One region of the Fictibacillus sp. KU28468 genome, then DNA from elsewhere that is predicted to be linked to it. Evidence: a T-box and tRNA genes for the amino acid it is inferred to sense, from the RefSeq annotation. Region 1 holds a T-box; the other holds one or more tRNA genes.
What was found. The T-box of region 1 lies ahead of serS (serine--tRNA ligase). A T-box ahead of a tRNA ligase gene usually reads a tRNA of that ligase, here a tRNA-Ser.
Positions count from the first base shown of each region.

Region 1 (3,406 bases):
GCGGAGTAGCGCGCATGGCGGATCCTACAATCGTAGAGGAAGTACTAAATGCAGTCAGTATCCCTGTAATGGCGAAAGCTAGAATCGGACACATCGTGGAAGCACGTGTTCTTGAATCAATGGGTGTTGATTACCTTGATGAAAGTGAAGTACTTACTCCTGCGGATGAAGTATTCCACTTGAACAAACGTGATTTCACAGTTCCTTTTGTATGTGGAGCCCGTGATCTTGGGGAAGCTTCCCGCCGTATCGGAGAAGGCGCTTCTATGCTTCGTACAAAGGGTGAGCCTGGAACAGGAAACATCGTGGAAGCTGTTCGACATATGCGCATGATTCAAGGCCAAATCCGCAAGGTAGCAGCTATGAGTGAAGATGAACTCATGACTGAGGCTAAAAATCTTGGAGCACCATATGAAATCCTTCTTCAAATCAAAAAAGACGGACGTCTTCCTGTCGTTAACTTTGCAGCTGGCGGCGTAGCCACTCCTGCTGATGCAGCATTAATGATGGAGTTAGGCGCTGACGGAGTATTTGTCGGATCAGGAATCTTCAAGTCCGAAAACCCTGAGAAATTTGCCCGTGCGATTGTAGAAGCAACCACTCACTACAGAGACTATGAATTGATTGCTAAACTATCAAAAGGACTCGGTACTGCAATGAAAGGAATCGAGATCTCTACGCTACTTCCTGGAGACCGCATGCAGGAACGAGGCTGGTAAGAAAGGAAGCAACGCGATGATTAAAATTGGTGTTCTTGCCCTGCAAGGCGCTGTGAGAGAACATATTAAAGCTTTGCAAGAAAGCGGCGCAGAAGCAGTGAGCGTAAAGCGTATTGAAGAGTTGAATGATCTGGACGGGCTTGTGATCCCAGGCGGCGAAAGCACTGCGATGAGGCGTCTGATCGATAAATATAATTTCCTTGAACCATTGAAGGAGTTTGCACAAGAAAAGCCAGTTTTCGGTACATGTGCAGGCCTAATCCTCATGGCAAAACGCATTCAAGGTCAAGACCATGCGCACCTCGAGCTCATTGACATGACCGTTGAGAGAAATGCATTCGGCCGGCAGGTGGACAGCTTTGAAGCTGACTTGCACATTGAAGGTGTAGGCGAAGATGTGAATGGTGTTTTCATCAGAGCTCCTTATATAGTAGAAGTCGGGGAAGAAGTAGAAGTTTTATCTGTTCATAATGACCGTATCGTTGCTGCAAAACAAGGACACTTCCTATGTGCAGCTTTTCACCCGGAACTGACCGATGATTACCGTCTTCACCAGTTTTTTGTAGAAATGGCATCTCAGAAGAAAAAGGTTATTGCATAAAAGCGGAAAATATTGTACATTACTATACAAACATTATTTGTTAAATCGCTGACAGGAACCAGTAGCAAAATGATCTTTGCCTAGAGAGTCGGTGGCTGGTGTAAACCGACCAAAGTCATTTGTGAATCCATCCTTGAGTGGGAAGCTGAAATTAAACGTAAGCTTTCCCGGTATACATTGTCCGTTATCAATGACAAGGTGGCAGGTGTATTTACTTGCAACTAGGGTGGCAACGCGGGTTAACTCTCGTCCCTTTATAGGGACGGGAGTTTTTTGTATTTGTACGCCGAACAATAAGCGGCGGATTTCTTCGTTGCCTTGATTTCCTCGGATCCTCATTTGGGGTTTACCAAACTCCGGTCCTCGGAATCAGCGGCGCCTCGAACTCCTTGCTTCTTGTTCGGCTACTCGGGCAAAGCGGCGGATTTCTTCGTTGCCTTGATTTCCTCGGATCCTCATTTGGGGGGTATACCAAACTCCGGTCCTCGGAATCAGCGGCGCCTCGAACTCCTTGCTTCTTGTTCGGCTACTCGGGCAAAGCAGCGGATTTCTCCGTTGCCTTGATTTCCTCGGATCCTCATTTAGGTATACTAAACTCCGGTCCTCGGAATCAGCGGCGCCTCGAACTCCTTGTTTTTTGAACGGATACCGGGCCACAATTACGGATTTCTTCAGCTATTTGGGTTTTGTCAGAAAAAGGTTATTGATTAAAGGAGGAAGAAACATGCTTGATTTGAAATATGTTCGGGCGAATTTTGATGAAGTAAAAGAGAAATTAAGCAAACGGGGAGAAGACTTAACAGGCTTGGACCGTTTTGTTGAATTGGATGAAAAGCGCCGTGAACTGATTGGTGAAACAGAAACATTAAAGTCTAAACGTAACGAAGTATCCAAACAGGTAGCGGAATTCAAGCGTGAAAAGAAAGATGCCGACCACTTGATCACAGAGATGCGTGAAGTGGGAGACCGGATTAAATCCATCGATGACGATCTGCGCACGGTGGAAGAGGATCTGAACCACCTGATGCTCACACTGCCGAACCTGCCTCATGAAAGTGTACCGGTTGGTGAAACAGAGGACGATAATGTACCTGTACGCCATTGGGGAGATATTCAGGAGTTTGCATTCGAACCAAAAGCTCACTGGGACTTGGCGACAGATCTTGATATCGTCGATTTTGAAAGAGCCGCTAAAGTAACTGGAAGCCGTTTTGCTTTTTATAAGGGAGCGGGAGCACGCCTTGAACGAGCTTTGATCAACCTTATGATGGACTACCATGAAGATAAGCATGGCTATACTGAAATCTTGCCTCCTTACATGGTGAACAGAGAAAGCATGACAGGAACTGGGCAACTGCCGAAGTTTGAGGAAGATGCATTTAAAATCCGCGAAGAAGATTACTTTTTGGTCCCGACTGCTGAAGTTCCGGTAACCAACCTTCATCGCAATGAAATTTTAACTGCCGAAGAGCTTCCGAAAGGTTATGTTGCATACAGCGCTTGTTTCCGATCTGAAGCGGGATCTGCTGGCCGTGATACACGCGGTCTCATCCGTCAGCATCAGTTTAATAAAGTAGAGCTTGTCCGTTTCGTGAAACCGGAAGAGTCTTATGAAGAGCTTGAAAAACTGACAGGCCATGCAGAAAAAATTCTTCAGCTGTTAAAGCTTCCATATCGTGTATTGAGCATGTGTACAGCTGATTTAGGATTTACTGCTGCGAAGAAGTACGATATTGAAGTATGGCTGCCGAGCTACGGAACGTACCGTGAAATTTCTTCTTGTTCTAACTTTGAAAGCTTTCAGGCGAGAAGGGCGCAAATCCGCTTCCGCCGCGAAGCGAAAGGGAAACCTGAATTTGTTCATACACTGAACGGATCAGGACTGGCAATCGGCCGTACCGTAGCTGCCATCCTCGAGAATTATCAGCAGGAAGACGGCTCTATCGTCATCCCTGAAGTGCTTCGCCCATATATGGGGAACAAAGAAGTTATCAAGTAAAAAGAGAAAGGGAAGGATTTACTCCTTCCTTTTTCATTTTTTTATAAAAGAATGTTGACATATAATTGAGTCACATGGTATTATTAT
Region 1 is NZ_CP110666.1:60,288-63,693, reverse strand. Features, by position in the region: gene pdxS (pyridoxal 5'-phosphate synthase lyase subunit PdxS) at 1-719, shown strand, start outside; gene pdxT (pyridoxal 5'-phosphate synthase glutaminase subunit PdxT) at 736-1,320, shown strand; T-box leader at 1,360-1,577, shown strand; gene serS (serine--tRNA ligase) at 2,045-3,319, shown strand.

Region 2 (3,406 bases), 1.8 Mb from region 1:
ACAAGCAATAGCAGCAATTCTTTCGTTCTGTCCGTGTCTCCAAACAAATTGAACTTCATTTTGTTCTCGCCCCTTTGCAATTCACATGTAGTTTTCACATCCTGAAAGGGGCTATTCGCCAAACGAAGAATTGGTTTTTATTGTATATCATTAGAAAAAGAGTATAAAAAAACCGGCCAGGGTCTTTTTCAAAGAACCTGGCCGGCTTTACCGCATTATTTTGCTTCGTTATAACGTTTTTCAACTTCATCCCAGTTTACTACATTCCAGAATGCATTAATGTAATCTGGACGTTTGTTTTGATAGTTCAAGTAATATGCATGCTCCCAAACATCAAGACCTAAGATTGGAGTTTTGCCTTCCATCACAGGGTTATCTTGATTCGCTGTGCTTGTTACTTCAAGCTCACCGTTATTAACAACTAGCCAAGCCCAACCAGATCCAAAACGGCCTTTTGCAGCATTTGCAAACTCTTCCTTGAATGAATCAAGGCTTCCGAATTTGCTGTTGATGCGTTCAGCTACTTCACCAGTAGGTTCGTTGGATCCGCCTGGTTTCAGGATTTCCCAGAATAAGCTGTGGTTCGCATGTCCGCCGCCATTGTTGCGTACAGCTGTGCGAATGTTTTCAGGCAATGCATCAAGATTGGAAAGAAGGTCCTCTAGGCCTTTGTTTTCAAACTCAGCTTGGCCTTCAAGCGCTGCGTTCAAGTTATCAACATACGTTTTGTGATGACGGTCGTGGTGAATATTCATTGTAGTCTCATCAATGTGTGGTTCCAGTGCATTTGCAGCATAAGGTAAAGCAGGCAGTTCAAACTTTGCCATGATCAATCTCCTCCTTGGTATGTAAACATTTTTTTATATTTCATTTTGGAGAAAAAACCCCAAAATTGAAAACATAGTTAAGCAACAATAATGTTTAATAAGTATCCCAACTCATACATTATCAGATTTACCCGGAACTTTCAACGATTAACCCTCTTTAATCAAAGCTTATTATGTACATAGCTGGACTTCTTTTATCCCTTGTTATGGGAGATATTAAAACAAAAGTTTTCTCATTAAAAACAAAAAACCTTCACCACGCTGGGCAAAGGTTGACTATGTATAAAAATGGTGGCTCGAGACGGAATCGAACCGCCGACACGAGGATTTTCAGTCCTCTGCTCTACCGACTGAGCTATCGAGCCAATTTAGGTATTATGGTTGCGGGGACAGGATTTGAACCTGCGACCTTTGGGTTATGAGCCCAACGAGCTACCAGACTGCTCCACCCCGCGATGATATTAAGTTTACGGACGAGGTCACTCCTCCGCAGTTATTACTGTCTCTCAGAGGCTTTACCTCTTCCTCTACTTGAGTAATCATTGGAGTGTATCCGTCGAGGTTACTCGCAGCATAATCATGCTGTAACGCTCGTTGCTCCACCCCGCTATGATATAAAAATTAAGAAATTATGGAGGAGGTAGAGGGATTCGAACCCCCGCGGGTTGTTACACCCCTGTCGGTTTTCAAGACCGATCCCTTCAGCCGGACTTGGGTATACCTCCACGTGCTGAAAAATGGTGGACCCTGTAGGACTCGAACCTACGACCAATCGGTTATGAGCCGACCGCTCTGACCAACTGAGCTAAGGGTCCATTTTATGTATTAAAATAGTTATGTAAATAAAAATGGGGCGACCGATGGGAATTGAACCCACGAATGCCGGAATCACAATCCGGTGCGTTAACCACTTCGCCACGATCGCCATCGCCTTAAAAAATATGGTAGCGGCGGAGGGAGTCGAACCCACGACCTCACGGGTATGAACCGTACGCTCTAGCCAGCTGAGCTACACCGCCATATTTTGGCTCCACAGGTAGGACTCGAACCTACGACCGATCGGTTAACAGCCGATAGCTCTACCACTGAGCTACTGTGGAACAATGTTGTCCTCTAAGGGACAAAAATTACTATATCATTTTCAAGCTATGTAAGTCAAACCTTTTTTTTATGACCATTTTGAAAGCCATCGGTGAGACAGACATAAATATAGCACGTCTCCAACATTTTAGCAAGGACTATTTTTATAATACGACAAAAAGAAAATAGCCAATCATGATCACTTGAATGATAATCTTGGCAACCGTACCTCCCAAAAAACCAAGAACTGAGCCAAACCCTACCTTAGCCGCTTCTCCTATTGATTTTCGCCCGATGATCAATTCTGCAATAAACGCACCCAGAAACGGTCCGGCGATGATGCCGGCAACGGGAATCACAAATGGGCCAAGGAGCAGGCCGATCGTGCTGCCCCATACGGCCGCTTTGGAACCGCCCCGTTTTTTTACTCCATACAAATTGCTGAAATAATCCACTACAAAAAGAGTTGCCAGCAAAAACACTTCTACCCCGATGAAAAAGGGCGTAAATGGCTGAAAGGAATAAAAAATACCATAGAGCACAAACCCGAGAGCCAGAAAAAGCGCTCCAGGCAGTATGGGAAAGATCAGGGCAGCGAATGCCAGAACGAACGACATGCCGATTAATATCCAATATACATAATCCATCAGAAAGCCTCCTGTAGTGTTTTAAGTAGGTTTATCGTTCAAGCACTGCTTCTGCAATATTGACAGAATGGTCTCCGATCCTTTCCAGATTGCTGATAAAGTCTACATACACTACACTTTCTTGGCCGGTGCTTAAATTGTTGTTGATGTCCTGAATGTGTTTCTTTCTCAGAGTTTTCTCCATTTCATCAATATCGTCCTCAATGTGCAGAACTTCCTCAGCCATCGGTTTATCGTTCGTCTCAAGAGAAATAATCGCTTTTGTCAGGCAGGATTGGGTCAGGATCATCATGTTTTCAAAGTCGCGTGACGTTACTTCCGAAAGTTTAATATTATTTCGTGCCATAAAGCAGACCAGATCTATCATATTTTTCATATGATCCCCGATTCTTTCGATGTCCTTGCACAGATTTAGAAGCATCGTATGCTCTTTAGATTCATTCTTGGACAAGGAATGAATAGAAAGTTTAACGAGAAACTTGGTGATTTGCCTGTCAAACCGGTTAATCTCTTCTTCATACTGCATGGCTGTATCGGCATGCTTATTTTTCCGGGTCTGGAAGAAAAGCAATGCCTGGCTAAGCCCCTCTCTTGAATAGTCAGCCATTTTAAGCAGCTCCTGCCTAGCTTGATGCAGGGCAAATTCCGGAGAACTGTTGATGACTTTCTCGTCCAATTTTACCGTCTTGCTGTCGACAGACCATTGATCATCTTTAATCAATTTTGAGACTGTAAAGACCAGCAATGAAATAAATGGAAACAGGATAATAACATTGCCGATGTTGAAAATTCCGTGCGCAAAGGCAATTTGCATGGGCGGCTCCAGATGGAGACTGCTTGAAATCCATTGGA
Region 2 is NZ_CP110666.1:1,824,933-1,828,338, reverse strand. Features, by position in the region: gene OKX00_RS09430 (MFS transporter) at 1-59, opposite strand, end outside; gene OKX00_RS09425 (superoxide dismutase) at 216-827, opposite strand; tRNA gene OKX00_RS09420 (tRNA-Phe) at 1,117-1,192, opposite strand; tRNA gene OKX00_RS09415 (tRNA-Met) at 1,206-1,282, opposite strand; tRNA gene OKX00_RS09410 (tRNA-Ser) at 1,460-1,552, opposite strand; tRNA gene OKX00_RS09405 (tRNA-Ile) at 1,566-1,642, opposite strand; tRNA gene OKX00_RS09400 (tRNA-His) at 1,677-1,752, opposite strand; tRNA gene OKX00_RS09395 (tRNA-Met) at 1,770-1,846, opposite strand; tRNA gene OKX00_RS09390 (tRNA-Asn) at 1,853-1,927, opposite strand; gene OKX00_RS09385 (DUF456 domain-containing protein) at 2,072-2,554, opposite strand; gene OKX00_RS09380 (Na/Pi cotransporter family protein) at 2,586-3,406, opposite strand, start outside.
Region 2: it has a tRNA-Ser gene. The T-box ahead of serS (serine--tRNA ligase) is inferred to sense a tRNA for this amino acid. The anticodon was not compared.